3 regions of the Streptomyces liliifuscus genome follow, and region 3 is predicted to be linked to each of the others. Evidence: riboswitches for the same ligand, from Rfam matches in the RefSeq annotation. Region 3 holds a riboswitch; each other region holds the start of a gene.

Region 1 (5,188 bases), 3.3 Mb from region 3:
GGCCGTACGTACCCCATGGCCCAACTCCCGCAGACCGGGCAGACCACGGACAACGGGATCGGCTTCCTCTTCACCAACGGCAGTGAGGGAACGAACAACAACCTCGTGGCGGCCGGGCAGGAGATCGCCGTCCCGCAGGGCGCGCAGCGTGCGTTCACGAAGCTGCACGTGCTCGGCGCGGGCGACTCGGCGGCCGTGACCGTCCCCTCGGTGGTCCGGTACGCCGACGGAACGAGCGAGGCCGCGCCGATCGCGCTCACCAACTGGCTGGCTTCCGGCCCCGAGTTCGGCGAGACCGAAGCCGTGATCACCGGTCAGATCCACGCGCGCACCGGGCCGTTGGCCACCAAGGCGGCCGTCTTCCACCAGGTGATCGAGCTCGACGCGAGCAAGCAGCTCACCGCGATCACGCTGACCGCGCCTTCGGGGCCGGCCAGGGCCCACGTTTTCGCCCTCTCACTGGAGGAGTAGCGGAAGCAGCGGGAGCAGAGGGGGAGTGGTGAACCGTGAGAAGTCGCCGAAGTCCGGCGATGTCTCGACCCGGTACGACGAAGGTCACAGTTATATATCGGACACTTCGCCCTTCAATCTTCACACGAGGTGCACATGTTGGCTAAGTTGACCGACAGGACGCACGACTCCCTCCGGTGAACCTCGCCGGGTCGCGCGGCCTCCGCCGAATCCGGTGGCCCTCGCGGCAACCGGAACCGGGGACCCACCGAACTTTGGGGTGAATCGGCCCAACCGCCCGACAGGGCAAGGGCCGTAGGGCATACCTTCCGGATTCCTCGCCCGAACCCGACAGCTAACTCGGTAGGCGGAGCACGGAAGGAGTACGGCTCCCATCGCGCCGGAACGAACCCCGCGCCCCGGAGGCAGCAACCTCCCGGGTATACCCCGGCCCGCCCTCGCGACGGCGGCCGCCACCTCAGTGGATCTGTATTCCTCGACCGGCGGATCCTCGCCCGCGAGAGAGGACGACAAGCCGAGTCGCGAAGAGGTCCAGCAGCGGATCAACAGCCTCTACGACCAGGCGGAGACCGTCAGCGGGAACTACAACGCGACCCGGGCGATGAGCTCGGGGCGCTCGCGCGAGCGTATGACCCCCGGACCCGACACGGGGCGTGGACGTGCCGACACGGTCGCCGCCGCCCCTGCCCCCGCTCTGAACGACCGCGCCAAGCAGTGGTTCGACGTGGGACGCTCGCAACTGGGGCCCCTCATCCCCGCCGTGCTGCCGCCCGACAGGATGCCGGACCGCGGCCAGGCAGAGACGCGGCCCAGGAGCACCGGCGACCGTCCGGGGGAGCGGTCGGCCGACCGTGCGCTGGAAGCGCCGGCCAAACCCGTCCTGGAGCTGACCGCAGGACCCGGCGCCGCGACAGCCGCCCGACCCGTGGCGGAGTTGACCGCGGGTCCCGTCGCCGCGCTGTCGGCCGTGCCGCAGCAGCGGCAGGAGGCCACCGAGGTCCTGCCCGCACTGGCCGCCGATCCGCGGCAGTCGCTGAAGACCTCCAAGCAGCGGAACCAGAGCAAGCTCGCGAAGGCCCGCGAACTGCTCTCCGCGCACACCGCCCGGCGGAGCACGCCGGTGGCGGCCATCGAACCCGCGCCGGCGGAGACCGCCTGGGCCACCACCGAGGGACAGGGCTACCGCCAGGCCGAGGCCGAATGGTGGCAGCAACAGCCCCAGGCACTGCCGCAGTCGGCCGGTTTCGGCACGGGAGGGTCCGTAGACGCCCTGGGCGGCCCGGACCTGACGTTCGGCATGGGTCTGCCCGCCGCTCCGGCTCCGGCAATGGCTCCGACCCCGTCCATCGGCATGGACCTGCCCATGGGACCGGACCTGACGTTCGGTATGGCTCCGCCCGTCGACGCCCGTACGCCGATCGGCACGGGTCTGCCCATCGGCTCGGACGGTGCCTCGAACCCCGGATACGGCGCTGCGACTCCGGGATACGGCGGATCGACTCCGGCGTACGCCGGGTCGACCCCGGGCTACGGCGGGAAGGCGGCGACAGCGGTCGACTTCGCCCGTGCGCAGATCGGCAAGCCCTGTGTGTGGGGAGCGATGGGGCCGGGCTCGTACGACTGCTCCAGCCTCACCCAGGCGGCCTGGAAGGCGGCGGGGGTCGCACTCCCGCGTACCGCCAACGATCAGGCGGTCGCGGGCGTGGCGGTGCCCCTCTCCGACATCCGTCTCGGCGACCTGGTTCTCTTCAACGGGCACGTCGGCCATGTCGGCATCTACAGCGGCAACGGCATGATGGTCCACGCGCCGAGCCCGGGGGCGGCCATCCGTGAGGAGTCGATCCACTGGGCCGGCGAGCCGGCGATCCACAGCGTGATCCGGCCCGCCTGACCCGACCCGGAGGCCGTATCGGTGCGCGCGCGATGCGCCGCTCGATACGGCCTCTGATCGTCTCGTTCCGGAGACGGCAGGTCCGCGAAGGTTTCAGCTCATGTCGAGCGAGACGGCGACATCGGTGATGGCTATGGGGAACTGGTCCACACTGGTCGTGGCTCCGGTGAGCACGTCGACGGTGTAGAACGTCGACGTCGAGGCACCGGCCGGGGTCAGGGTGGCGAAGGCCGTGTTCGAGATCGTCTTGCCGGCGCTCAGATCGCTGAAGATGTCGAAGCCGGCGTTGACACCGGTGTCGAAGCCCAGTGAGCCGGTCGGGACCAGCAGACCGTTGGCGGGCGGCGACTGGATGACGACCTGGTCCGAGGTCGTGTTGATGTCGAACAGCGTCGTCGCGGTGGCCGAGTTCAGGTCGTTGTTGGTGTAGGCGGCCGCGGTGACGCCGTGGGTCGTCGCCCCGTCCGTGGTCAGGGGGGTGTTCGTGGCGGTGCTGCTGTTGGCGAGGTTGTGCGCCAGGTTCTGGCCGGTGTCACTGATGATCCGCAACCGGTCGGCCGCGGGGTTGAAGTCGACACCGAAGTTCGTGCCCTGCAGCGGAACACTGAGCTGCGAGACCTTGGTGACCAGCGGGTTCGGGACCGCGGGCGGGATCTGGACCGTGTAGATGCCGCCCTTGTTGCCGACCAGGTACAACAGTCCGTTCTGTACGCGGAAGTCGAGCCCGACGACGGCGGTGTCGCCGACGAGCCCGTCGATGCGCTTGAACCAGTTGAGCGTGCCGGGGTCGTCGGTGTTGAACGCTGCCATCAGCGTACCGTCGGCCGAGATGCCGAACGCCAGCAGACGGGGCGGCGCCGCGTGGCTGGTGCCCGGCGTCGCCACGACGAGTGCCGCCATGGCGGACGCGGCCGCGACCGCCGCGGCCATTCTCTTCTTGAGCCCTGCTTTCATCGCTACTTCCCTCTCGGTCGGCGTGAGCTTGAGCGTGGATGTGAGCGCGAGCGTGTGCTGTGTCAGAGGTGTTGCCGTCTGGTCCGCCTGATCCGGCAGGCCGGATCGACAGGCGGCGACGGCAAGCTATGGGGCAGGACTGGACATCCACTGGACGGTGGTTGAACGGCGGATCGGCCGAACGGCGGGGGCTCCGCGGGCTCACGGCCCCGAAGTGGTCGACGACGCGGTGGCCGCCACCCACGGGCCCAGGGCCCGGCGGGCGCGCTCGACGCCCGCGTGCGCCCGTGCCAGCTGGTCGTGCTCACCGGTGACGGCCGCGACCGTCGCCGCGGTGGAGTGATGGTCGAGCGCCTCGTCGTGCCGGCCACTGCCGTGCAGCGCCTCGGCGAGGCCGTTGAGCGCCGATGCCTCGCCGTAGCCCTCCCCGTTCTCACGGAACAGTTCGAGGGCACGCCGCTGACAGGTGACGGCGGCCTCGAACTCGCCCTGCCCCAGCCGGATGTCGCCGAGACCGGACAGCGCGTACGCCTCGCCGCCGTGGTGCCCCAACTGCCGGAAGAGCGCGAGGGCCTGCTCCTGGCACTCGGCCGCGGCCTCCGAACTGCCCAACCGCAGAAGGGCGTTGCCGAGATGGGAGAGGGTGCGGGCGCGGCCGATCCGGTCACCGGTCAGATCGTGCAGGGCGAGGGCCTGCCGTTGGTGGTCGGCCGCCTGTTCGTACTCGCCGAGCCGAAGACAGACATTGCCGAGGTTCGTGAGCGTGCGCGCCTGGCCCACCTGGTCGCCGGTCTCCCGGTAGAGGGCGAGGGCCTGTTGATGGTCGTGCGCGGCGTCGCGGAGGCTGCCCAGCCGCCAGTGGACGTTGCCGAGGTTGGACAGGGTTCTGGCGCGCCCCGCCAAGTCGCCCGTCCGATGGTGCAGTTCGAGGGCCCGTACGAGGTGGTCCTCGGCCGATCCCGCGTCGGCGAGCCGCCAGTGCACGACCCCCAGGTTGGTCAGCGCGTGGGCCTGCCCGCCCAGGTCACCGATCGTCTCGGCGGCCCGCAGGGCGTGGCGGTGGATCTCCAGCGCCTCGGTGTGGTGACCGGAGTCGAGGTGGCGGAACAGCAGGGCGGCCAGACGGACGGCGTGGCGGGGACTGCCGCGGTCCGCGGCCACCGCGCAGACGGCGGCCAGCGTCGGCCGCTCGGCGTCCAGCCACGCCCGTGCCGCCGCCGCGTTGCCGACGACGGACGAGACATGGACGGAGGGTGCGACAGCGGGCCTGTGGTGCCGCTCGGCCGGGTAGAGCGTGTCCATGGCCGCCGCGGCCGTGCTCAGGTAGTGGTCGAAGAGACGGACCAGCGCGGCCTGCCGATCGGCCTCGGAGTCATGCGTACGGGTCAGGCGGAACGCGTAGGCGCGCAGCAGGTCGTGTGTGCCGAACCGGCCCGGCCGGACGGGCTGAAGGAGGTGGGCACGGGCCAGCAACGCCAGGGTCCCGGCGGCGTGGGCGGGGCCTTCACCGGCGTCCGCGGGCTCGTCGCCCGGTACGGCGTCCGACGGGCGGGCCGGTGTCAGGCCCGGCAGGGGCTCCGGCGTGTGGCGTGGCACGCTGCCCGGCACCTGGCCCGACCGGGTGCCCGGCACGTGCCCGGGTCTCTCGTCCCGCGTGGCGCCCGGCGCATGGGGCGGCCCCTCGCCCGGAGCCTGGGTCGGCTCCTCGCCCGGCACACGGGTCGGTGCCTGGCCAGGCCCATGGACCGGTGCTTCGCCCGGCGCACGGATCGGTGCTTCCCCCAGCGCATGGACCGGTGCTTCGTCCGGCGCTTCGCCGGTCAGCGCCGCGACCGCGTGCGCGTCCGCCTCCGGTCCCGGGTGCAGGCTCAG
Region 2 (5,188 bases), 1.1 Mb from region 3:
ACCCCGAGTCGTGGCGGTCGCTCGCGGCGGCCCTCACCCGCGTGGGCATCGACCGCACAGACGCCGGAACCGGTGGCTACACCCACCCGATCACCTACCGCCGCTGTCCGTCCTGCGCCGGGTGGAACTCCGTACAGGACGCCCACTTCGTCTGTGCCCTCTGCGACGCCGACCTCCCGGCCGACCACCGCACCGGCCCGACGGACCTCGCGCTCCTCGCCGACGAGGAGGGCAATTCCGTCAGGATCACGGTCCTCGGCCGGCACCCGCGGATGGTGGCGGGCCTCGCTGCCGAGATCGTCGTTGAGACGCCTTTCGTCAGCGGCCGCCTCGAACTCTCTCTGTGGCGCCGCCGACTTGAGACCTGGGGGAACGCCCTGGACGCCGCATTGCATCGCGGCGAGGACATCTCCTGGATGACGGTGGAGCGAGGCCCGTCGATTTCCATTCGGCTCACGGGAGAACGGGATTGCCCAGAGGTGATCGTGGAGGACGACACGATTTCCATGGCCACCGTGTGCGTCCCCGTCGATCTTCCCGGGAACTGGATCGACAGCCATCGGCAGAAACTGCGTGAGGTGCTGACCCTCTGGAACCCGGAGGACTGAACTCTCCGGAATCCCGAAGAGCGGCGAGAACATATCTGGACAAGTAGTCCCTTATGTCGACTGGGCGGACATCCAGACTCCGCCCGACTTGCCCACATTAAGCACATGAAGCACTTAATTCCCCACCTGTGCCAGTGAATTGAGTCACGTCCGTCCCGGACGGTCACTTTGCCCGGCCGGTCGATTCACCTTTGCTCAAAGCAAGTTGAACTTCGCCTTCCGAATGGATCAAGAATTCCCATCCGTCCCGAACAGGCAAATGACATCGCGATGTGAATTCTGGGCTTGTTCACGGCATGTGCTCTCGCATACGTTCACGTCACTCCGGATGGACCGCCTAATCCTGCCGCCGCCCGGAGATCCCAACCACCCATTCACTCGCGTACGGCAGGAGCGGGGGACCCAGGTAGGCCGCCGGTCCGGATTCCGGAACGGCTCGGGGTGAAGCCGCGTGCAGCATGCGGCCGGGCAGCTCCCGCCCGAACCCGACAGCTCACCTCGCAGGCGTCGGAGAGGAAACGCGCCATGGCCGCACGAGGCAAGCACCGCCGCCCCAGAATGAACACCCTCACGCGTGGCATCGTCGCCGCGGGAACCGGCGGAGCCGCGCTCGCGCTCCCCCTCGTGGGGGCCACCGGCGCCCACGCCGCACAGCCGACGCAGACCGCCCAGGCCGCACCGTCCGCGGTCCCGCAGGTCTCGCTCGTCACGTACAAGGTGGTCGCGGGCGACACCCTGACCAAGATCGCCAAGAAGCACTCCACGAGCGGCGGCTGGCAGAACCTGTACAAGGCCAACCGCGCGGTCATCGGCAACGACCCGGCGGTCATCCGCCCGGGCCTCAAGCTGACGGTCGGCACGAAGAACGCCCAGACCTCGGCGAAGAAGGCCACGGCGACCAAGGCGACCACCGCGTCCGCCGTCACCCCCGCCGCCGCGAAGACGTACACGAACGACCTCGACGGCTGGATCAAGGAGTCGCTGGACATCATGGCCCAGCAGGGCATCCCGGGGTCGTACGACGGCATCTACCGCAATGTCATGCGCGAGTCGTCGGGCAACCCGCAGGCCATGAACAACTGGGACTCCAACGCCGCGGCCGGTACGCCGTCGAAGGGGCTCCTCCAGACCATCGACCCGACCTTCAACGCGTACCACGTGGCCGGCACCTCGATGGACCCCTTCGACCCGGTCGCCAACATCACGGCGGCGTGCAACTACGCCGCCGCGAGGTACGGCTCGATCGACAACGTCTTCGGGGCCTACTGAGCGGGCCGACGGCGAACAGGCCGCCGGTACCGGGCGGGCCGGTACCGCGAACCTGTACCGGGCGGGCCCGCGACGAGGGGAACCCACCTCTCCGCGGGCCCGCCCGGTGCCGCGCCTTCTCGGCGACGCGGAGCTAGGGCCGCGGGCCGAAGAGCCGTTCCAGTACCACCGCGATCCCGTCGTCCTCGTTCGACAGGGTCACCTCGTCGGCCACCGCCCGGAGTTCGGGGTGCGCGTTGGCCATCGCGACGCCGTGGGCCGCCCAGTCGAACATCGGGATGTCGTTGGGCATGTCACCGAAGGCGATCGTTGTGGCGGGGGTGAGGCCGAGATGTTCGGCCGCCAGGGCGAGCCCCGTCGCCTTGGTCACGCCACATGGCTGGAGTTCGACTGTGCCGGGTCCTGACATCGTGACCGTGGCGAGGGAACCGACCGCTCCGCGGGCCGCGGACGCCAACTCGTCGTCGGACAGCAGGGGATGGCGCAGCAGCACCTTGCTGATGGGTTCCGTCCACAGGTCGTCGCGACGCAGGACGCGGACCGCTGGGAGTGTCGGGTGCGGCATCTCGTACCCCGGCTCGATGAGCGTGAGTCCGTCGACCCCGTCCTGGTCGACCGCGGCGTACACGTCCCCGACCTCCGCCTCGATCTTGCCGAGCGCCGTCTCGGCCAGCTCGCGGTCGAGGGTGACCGACCAGACCATGCGCTCGGCGCCGGCGTCGTACAGCTGCGCCCCCTGACCGCACACCGCCAGTCCCTGGCTGCCCAGTTCGTCCAGCAGGGGGCGTACGCGTGGTGCCGGGCGCCCCGTCACCACGAGGTGCCTGGCACCTCTCCCGATTGCCATCGCCAGCGCGGCGCGTGACCGGTCCGACAGGGTGTCGTCGCCTCGCAACAACGTCCCGTCCAGGTCAGTGGCGATGAGTGAATATGCAATCGGTGCGGCCATGATCAGAGAATACGGATCGAACGCCCCAACGACTCGACGGGAACCGGACGTCGTCCGGTATCTCGTCAGGCACAGGGGTGCCCGTCGGCACCATCCGTCGGCCGCCCGGAGGCAAATCGCAGGCGCCGAGGAGCAGTTGACCATGGCCGCCCTGCTCCCGAGCCCCCGGTCAACCGGCCCCTCGCCCGCTCTCGGCCCCGCCTCCCCGTGCCCGGCCTCGCCCCGTGGACACGGCTCGCGCACGGCCTTCGCGGCCGCTCGGCGGCTTCAACGACGCGTCGATGCGTACGCGCACGAAGCGGAGGTTCCGTTCAGCCGCGCGCCCCCACCAGATGCCGGACCAGCCTCGGTGAGGCGAACTCCGTGCCGCACACGAACCGCATCACGGGCCCGTACGAAGCCGCCGCCGGCAGCCCCGTGAAGTACAGCCCGGGTACGGAGGACCTGAACCCGGCGCCCAGCTTCGGTGTCCCCCGGCTCACCGCCAGCTCCGTACGCAGTTCGTGCCCGAGGAAGTCCATCGCCGCGAGATCGACGCGGTATCCGGTCGCGGCGACGACGTGGTCCGCGGAGAGTTCCTCGACGCGTCCGTCGAGGGTCCGGACGGCGAGGGCCGGATGGCCACCCTCCGATCCGGAGCGGACGATCCGCGACACCTCGCTCACCCGCACCGTCCCCTCGAACCGCTCCCGCAGCCACCAGGCGCCGAGCGGGCCGAGCACCCGGCGGACGAGGAAGTGCCGGGCCTGCGGCGGCAGATGGCGGTACGGGTGGGGGTAGTAGCTGAGTGCCCACAGCGACCAGGCCCGTCCGAAGGGCGACCCGGGGCGCAGCCTCGGCTGCGTCCAGGGGGGCGCGCCGAAGGCGACCGATCCCTTGCCGCGCGCCACCACGCGCACCTGCGCGCCCGCCTCAGCCGCGAGCGCCGCCGTCTCCAGGGCGGACTGGCCCGCCCCCACGACGATCAGCTCCTTGCCGGAGAACCGGGACAGGTCGTGGAGCTGCGAACTGTGCGAGACGGGCCCCGTGGGGGTCGGTCCGTCGGGCGCGGCCGCGGCCAGCTCGGGCGGCAGATATGCCAGCCCGGACAGCCCTGTCGCGACGACGACCGCCCGAGCGGTGAACAACTCCCCGGAGTCCAGCTTGAGTTCGAAGCCCGCCGGGCCGCGCCGACCGCCCCCTGGGCCACCCCGTTGACCGATCCGCCCGGTGTCCCCCTGATGGCCGCGCCGGTCGACCGAGACGACCCGCACCCGCTCCAGGTCCGGCACGAGCTTCTGCCGGAACCACTCCCCGTACGCGACGAACGTCTCGACCGGGACGATGTCCTCGTCCGTGACGAGTCGGCGGATGCCGGCCGCGTCGCAGTAGTCGACGAGGTTGTGCCCGCGCTGCGGGGCGTCGATGTTCGAGGCGGCCGGGGTCGACTTCAGAAGCATCCCCTCAGGCATGTGAGCGCGCCAGCTCACCATGGGCTCACCGAACACCCGTACCGGAATGCCGCGCGCTCGCAGATGCGCGGCGGTGGACAGGCCGAAGGGCCCGGCACCGATCACTGCCACCGGCTCCATCACGAAGTCCCCTCCCCAGGACGCTGCTTCGCCGTACGTACTGCTCGCGTACTGCTCGTTCTTGGTCGGACAGGCCCCTCAACCCGCGGTCGCGCGGGCACTCCGGCGGTTGGTCCGCCACAGCTGGTACATGTGCTTCACTCCGGGCCGTACGAAGCGCGCGAGCATGGTGAAGAACGGCCGCAGATCGTCCGCCGCCAGCCACGCCAGCTCCGTGCCGCTCGCGTGGGCGGGGGCGTGCGGTGTCGTGTAGCCGCTGCGGCGGTACGCGAGCAGGGCGGGCAGGTCGATGTTCTCCACGATGTACCGCCGGCCCGCGAGCTGTTCCCCCTCCGGAACGGTGCGGCCGGTCAGGTCCAGATGCATGGCACGGACGACGTCGATGCCCGACTCGCTCTCGAAGAGCCGGAACTGCGCGCCCATCCGCGGGTTGAAGTCGAGCAGTTTGTAGCGGCCGTCGCGCCGGTCGAAGCGCAGGTCGAGGTCGACGACGCCGCTGAAGCCGATCTGTTTGATGAAACGCGCCGCGATGTCCGCGAGTTCCGGATTGTCGACCACGTACGCGTTCGCCGTCATCCCCGCGTGCGGCGGCCAGGAGCGGACCTTGACGCCGGTGAACATGGCGAGCGGCGTCGAGTCGGCGTCGAAGTAGGCGTGCACGATCCAGTCCTCGGCGTCCTCCCTGGGCAGATACTCCTGGAGGATCACCCCGGGGTGCTCGCCCCAGCCGCGCGCGAGCGCGAGCAGCCCGTCGCGGGTCGCGATCCGGGTCGTCCCGCTCACGGCCGGGC
Region 3 (5,188 bases):
CCGCCGCGTACCGCATACCGCGACGGACAACTAGGCCGAACAACACAACGCACGGCCCACAACGCACGACACACAAAACACAACGCACACCACACACCAAACAACGCACAACGCACAACGCACGGACCGCACAGCCTGATGGGGCCAGAAAGAGGGGCCAGAAAGACGGAGCCACAACAAGCACCGCCCCCGAGCCCCGACGGGGCGCTCTCGCGGCCCACGCCCCTCCCTCGTTAGGGTCTTTGTCATGGCCACCGGTCCCCCGCTCCCACCGCACCCCGGCTTCCCTCCCGGCATCCCCGCCGGAGGCACCGCGCACTGGTGGCAGCGCAAGTGGGTCCGCTACAGCGCCCTGACCACCCTGCTCGCCCTCTCCGGCCTCGTCATCCTGGCCCTGGTCCGCAAACAGACCGGCACCGAGGGCTTCCTGGTGGGCCTTGGCCTCGCCGTACTGCCCGTCCCACTCCTGGTCGCCGCCTTCCGCTGGCTGGACCGGGTGGAACCGGGCCCCTGGCGCAACCTTCTCTTCTCCTTCGCCTGGGGAGCCTGCGCCGCCGCGCTGATAGCCATCGTCGCGAACAGCTTCGCGACGAGATGGATAGCGACCGCGACGGCGGACCCGTCCAGCGCAGACACCCTGGGCGCGACGGTCATAGCACCGATAGTCGAGGAGTCGGCGAAGGCGGCAGCCGTATTACTCGTCTTCCTGTTCCGCAGGCGGGAGTTCACGGGAATCCTCGACGGTGTGGTGATAGCCGGCGTCACGGCGACGGGCTTCGCGTTCACCGAGAACATCCTCTACCTCGGCACGGCGTTCGGCACGGACCAGCTCAGCGGCGGCAGCGGCATCGCCTCCGTCACGGCGGCCACCTTCTTCGTACGCGTGATCATGTCGCCGTTCGCGCACCCGCTGTTCACCGTGCTCACGGGCATCGGCTTCGGCATCGCGGCGCTCTCCGCGGACCGCCACCAGGTCCGCCGCGTACTGCTCCCGATCGTCGGGCTGCTGCTCGCGATGGGCATGCACGCGATGTGGAACGGCTCGTCGACGTTCGGCGAGTACGGCTTCTTCGCGGTCTATGCGGCCTTCATGGTCCCGGCCTTCGGCCTGCTGACCTGGCTGGTCATCTGGACCCGCCAGCGCGAGCTGGGCACGATCCGCTCCGAACTGCCCGCGTACGCGATGGCGGGCTGGCTCACGGCCCCCGAGCCGTTCGTCCTCGGCTCGATGAAGGCACGGCGGCTGGCCCGCGACTACGCCACGCACCACGGCGGTCGCGAGGCGGGCAGGGCGGTCGCGGAGTACGAGGCGTACGCGACGTCGCTGGCGTTCCTGCGCCACCGGGGCCGCAAGGGCCGCGCGGGCGCCGACTTCGTCGCACGGGAACGGGAGCTGCTCAACGAGCTGTGGACGCGCCGCGAACCGGCCCGCCCGGCTCTCCTGTACGCGGCCCGGGCGACGGCTCCGGCACCGGTGGCACCGCAGTGGCAGGGCTACGGCCACCCGGCACCGACGCCGTACACATACACGTACAACCCGTACCGCTCTTAGTGGGCCCAGCCCCAAAACTCAACGCGACCCCAAAACGCAACAGCCGCCCTCCCCCTCCGACCTCAGCCGGAAGCCGAGGTCAGCCTCCCCAACTCCGCATCCGTGAGGACGAGTTCGGCCACCCCCAGCAACGCCGGAAGCTGCTCAACCGTACGAGCGCTGGCGATGGGTGCGACGACGGTCGGCCGGGAGGCCAGCCAGGCAAGAGCCACGGTGGCGACCTCGGCCCCGCGCTCCCGCGCGACTTCGTCGAGCGCGGCCAGCACCCGCTGCCCCCGCTCCGACTCCAGATGCGCGCCCGCCGACCCGGCCCGCGCGCTGTCGACCACGGCACCCGCCCGGTACTTGCCGGTGAGGAAGCCCGAGGCGAGCGAGGAGTAGGGGACGACGGCCAGACCGGCCCGGGAGGCGACGTCCCGGAGCGGGCCCTCGTACGAGTCACGGGAGACGAGGTTGTACCGGGGCTGCAGCGCCACGTACCGCGCGAGGCCCTCGCGGTCGGAGAGGTCGAGGGACTCCTGAAGCCGCTCGGGGGAGAGGTTGGACGCGGCGATCGCGCGCACCTTGCCGGCGCGGACGAGCTCGTCCAGGGCCGTGATGATCTCCTCGACCGGCACGGACGGGTCGTCGAAGTGGGTGTAGTACAGGTCGATGTAGTCCGTCTTCAGCCGCCGCAGTGACGCGTCGGCCGCGGCCTTGATGTTCACCCCGGACAGGCCCTTGTACCGGGGGTGCGCACCGACCTTGGTGGCGACGACGACGTCGGCGCGGTTACCGCGCGCGGCGAGCCAGTCGCCCAGGACGGTCTCCGACTCACCTCCCTCGTTGCCCGGCACCCAGGCCGAGTAGGTGTCGGCGGTGTCGACGAAGTTCCCGCCCGCGGCGGTGTACGCGTCGAGCACGGCGAAGGACTGCGCCTCGTCGGCGGTCCAGCCGAAGACGTTGCCGCCGAGGGAGAGCGGAAAGACGTCGAGGTCGGACGAACCCAGCTTGCGGAGTGAGGTCATAAATGGGTCAACGGCCGTACCGGACGGCCGTATTCCGCACCCGGGAACCTCTCGGGCCGCCTCACCGGTCGGGCCCGCCCCATGCGGGGTGAGCCCGTCCTACGAGGTGGGCCGTCCTACGGGGTGAGCCCCTTGCCGCGCAGCCACGCCATCGGGTCGATGCCGTCGCCACCGCTGGTGTGGACCTCCAGGTGGAGGTGCGCCCCGGTGACGTTGCCGGTCGCGCCCACGCGGCCGATGATGTCGCCGGTGGCCACCTTCTGGCCGACGCTGACACCGATCGACGACTGGTGCGCGTACCAGACCTCCGTGCCGTCGTCGAGCGTGAGGACCGTGCGGTAGCCGTACGAGCCGTTCCAGCCGGCCTCGGTGATCGTGCCGCTGTGAACGGCCTTGATCGGGGTACCCGTGGGAGCGGCGAAGTCCAGACCCGTGTGCTGGCCGGACGACCACAGAGCGCCGGACTGCCCGAAGGTGGAGGTGATCGTGTACGAGGAGGTGGGCAGCGTGAACTGCTTGGCGAGCTCGGCGAGGCGTGCGGCCTCGGCCTTCTCCTTGGCCTCCTGGTCCGCCTTCTTCTTGGCGGCGGCGACCTTGGCCTCGGCGGCGTCCCGCTCCTTGGCCGCCAGCGTGGCGGCCTTCTTCGCGGCGGCGGCCTCGGCGGCCTCCTGGGCCTCGCGGTCCACCTGGTCCTGCTGCTGCTCGGCCTGGAGCATGATGCGGGCGCGCAGGGCCTCGCCCGCGTCCGAGTTGCCCTGCTCGGCGTCGGCGGTGGTGAGGCCGACGGCGGTGATCGGGGTGCTGGAGCCCTCCGGGGCGTCGTCGTCCGAGAAGGGCGAGCCGACGTTCGGCAGGTCGGGGATCGAGATCGACACCGGAGGCTTGCCGGTCTGCGCGGTGGCCATGCCACCCGCACCGACGGCGGCTATGACACCGACGCCCAGAACGGTCGAGCTACGGGCGAGTCCTCCGCCGCGCTGCTTGGAGACGCGGTGCCGGCCGCGGACGGGAAGGACGGTGTCCGCGCTGGGATTCCAGACCTCCCACGTCTCCTCGTCCTTACGGGCGCCGTAGGCGAAGGTGTCGGGCTTCTTGTCACCCGAGGACTCACCCGTCAACTCATTCGGCACGAACGAGGGTGTGGGGGCAGGCCGGTTGGACGCCACGTAGGCGCACTCCTTTCCTTCCTTCTCGCCTACCGGGTTAGCTGACGGGTTCGGAGCAGGAAGGTCTCCTACGCGCGTCAACCGCGGTGCGCTACACCGCGAAGACGAGCGATTCACCCCAAGTGGTGGTTCCCCGGTTCCCTTGCGGGATTCGGCGCGTGCGCACGGAGCCGACTCTTGTGACGGCTGGGACGACCGCGCTGCGTTATCGAACGTTAATAGACCCGGGCACCGGATTCCAAGCTGTTCCTGATGATCGTTAAGGCTCTTGGCCTGGACTTACAGGTCATGAGCGGGGTAAATCGGGCGAGTTGATCGTCATTCAGGAACGGGAGCCCTGTTGATGGTGCGTCAGTTGTTGAGCGGAGGGATTCCGTTCGACTACCAACGGTGATATGGGCCGCGGAAAGAGCGACGCATCTCACGGCCGCCGCACCGCGAGCAGTGCCATGTCGTCGGCGGCCCCGCCCCCGGTGTGCCGCAGGACGTCGTCCAGCACCGCGGCGAGCAGCTCGTCGGGCCCGGGAAAGACTCGCCCCGACAGGTGCCGCGCCGGATCGAAGAAGACGCCCCGCCGGTCCCGCGCCTCGGACAGTCCGTCCGTGTGGAAGAGCAGCATGGCCCCGCCCGGGAACTCCTCCTCCTGCGCGCGGTCGGGCCAGGCCCCCAACTCCCCCGTCCCGAGCGGCAGCGCGGGCTCCGCCGCGGCGAGCGTACGTACCTCTCCGTCGCCGTACAGCAGAAGGGGCCCGGGGTGGCCGCGGTTCACGAGGCGTACGACCGGGGTGCCGTGCGGGATCTCGGCGAGCACGGCGGTGGTGAAGTCCTCGAAGACCTCGATGATGTCGCGCCGGACGCCTTCGCGCGCGAGCGCCCGCTCCAGCCGCTGGGCGACCGCCTCCAGGCTCGCCTCCTGCTCGGCGGCCTCCCGGAAGGCCCCGATGAGTACGGCGACTACGGCGACCGCCCCCATGCCCTTGCCCCGTACGTCGCCCACGAGGAGCCGTACGCCGTGCGGGGTGTCCTGCACGGCGTACAGGTCGCCCCCGATGAACGCGCCCTCCTGCGCGGCCTCGTACCGTGCCGCGATCTCCAGGCCGCCGATCCGCGCCGCCGGTTCGGGCAGTACGGCCCACTGGGCGGCCTCCGCGACCTCGCGGGCGGTGGCGAGGCGCGCGTTGCCGCGGACCACGAGCCGGTTGATGCCGACGGCGAGCGCCGCGGTCGTGGCCACGGTGAGGACCTCGGTGACCGCGCCCGCGTCGAAGGCGAACCTGAGGTGCACGAGGGCCATGGCCGCGGTCGCCACGATCCCCGTCCACACGGTGACGCCGAGCGAGAGGAAGGGTGCGGCGACGAGCGGGGCGGCCGTGAGGAACGGAGCGGCGGTGAAGTCCTGCGGGGTGAGGAGGTCGTAGCAGACACCCGCGACGATCAGCAGCGCCGACAGCGCGCGGACGAGG

What was found. Region 3 has a riboswitch for cyclic di-AMP ahead of JEQ17_RS22065 (M23 family metallopeptidase). Riboswitches for the same ligand answer to the same signal wherever they lie in the genome.
Region 1: it holds a riboswitch for cyclic di-AMP, as region 3 does, so the genes downstream of both, JEQ17_RS49930 (C40 family peptidase) here and JEQ17_RS22065 (M23 family metallopeptidase) in region 3, are expected to answer to the same signal.
Region 2: it holds a riboswitch for cyclic di-AMP, as region 3 does, so the genes downstream of both, JEQ17_RS27345 (transglycosylase SLT domain-containing protein) here and JEQ17_RS22065 (M23 family metallopeptidase) in region 3, are expected to answer to the same signal.

Annotation. Positions count from the first base shown of each region.
Region 1 covers NZ_CP066831.1:1,877,476-1,882,663, reverse strand. Annotated here, with positions in the region: gene JEQ17_RS08110 (glycosyl hydrolase family 95 catalytic domain-containing protein) at 1-471, shown strand, start outside; cyclic di-AMP (ydaO/yuaA leader) riboswitch at 665-836, shown strand; gene JEQ17_RS49930 (C40 family peptidase) at 932-2,362, shown strand; gene JEQ17_RS08100 (DUF4394 domain-containing protein) at 2,456-3,316, opposite strand; gene JEQ17_RS08095 (AfsR/SARP family transcriptional regulator) at 3,518-5,188, opposite strand, start outside.
Region 2 covers NZ_CP066831.1:6,356,688-6,361,875, reverse strand. Annotated here, with positions in the region: gene JEQ17_RS50730 (DUF5959 family protein) at 1-608, shown strand, start outside; cyclic di-AMP (ydaO/yuaA leader) riboswitch at 966-1,130, shown strand; gene JEQ17_RS27345 (transglycosylase SLT domain-containing protein) at 1,134-1,877, shown strand; gene JEQ17_RS27340 (HAD family hydrolase) at 2,011-2,826, opposite strand; gene JEQ17_RS27335 (FAD-dependent oxidoreductase) at 3,138-4,400, opposite strand; gene JEQ17_RS27330 (carboxylate--amine ligase) at 4,476-5,188, opposite strand, start outside.
Region 3 covers NZ_CP066831.1:5,208,190-5,213,377, forward strand. Annotated here, with positions in the region: gene trmB (tRNA (guanosine(46)-N7)-methyltransferase TrmB) at 1-34, shown strand, start outside; gene JEQ17_RS22055 (PrsW family intramembrane metalloprotease) at 248-1,552, shown strand; gene JEQ17_RS22060 (aldo/keto reductase) at 1,615-2,559, opposite strand; gene JEQ17_RS22065 (M23 family metallopeptidase) at 2,676-3,725, opposite strand; cyclic di-AMP (ydaO/yuaA leader) riboswitch at 3,737-3,892, opposite strand; gene JEQ17_RS22070 (PP2C family protein-serine/threonine phosphatase) at 4,147-5,188, opposite strand, start outside.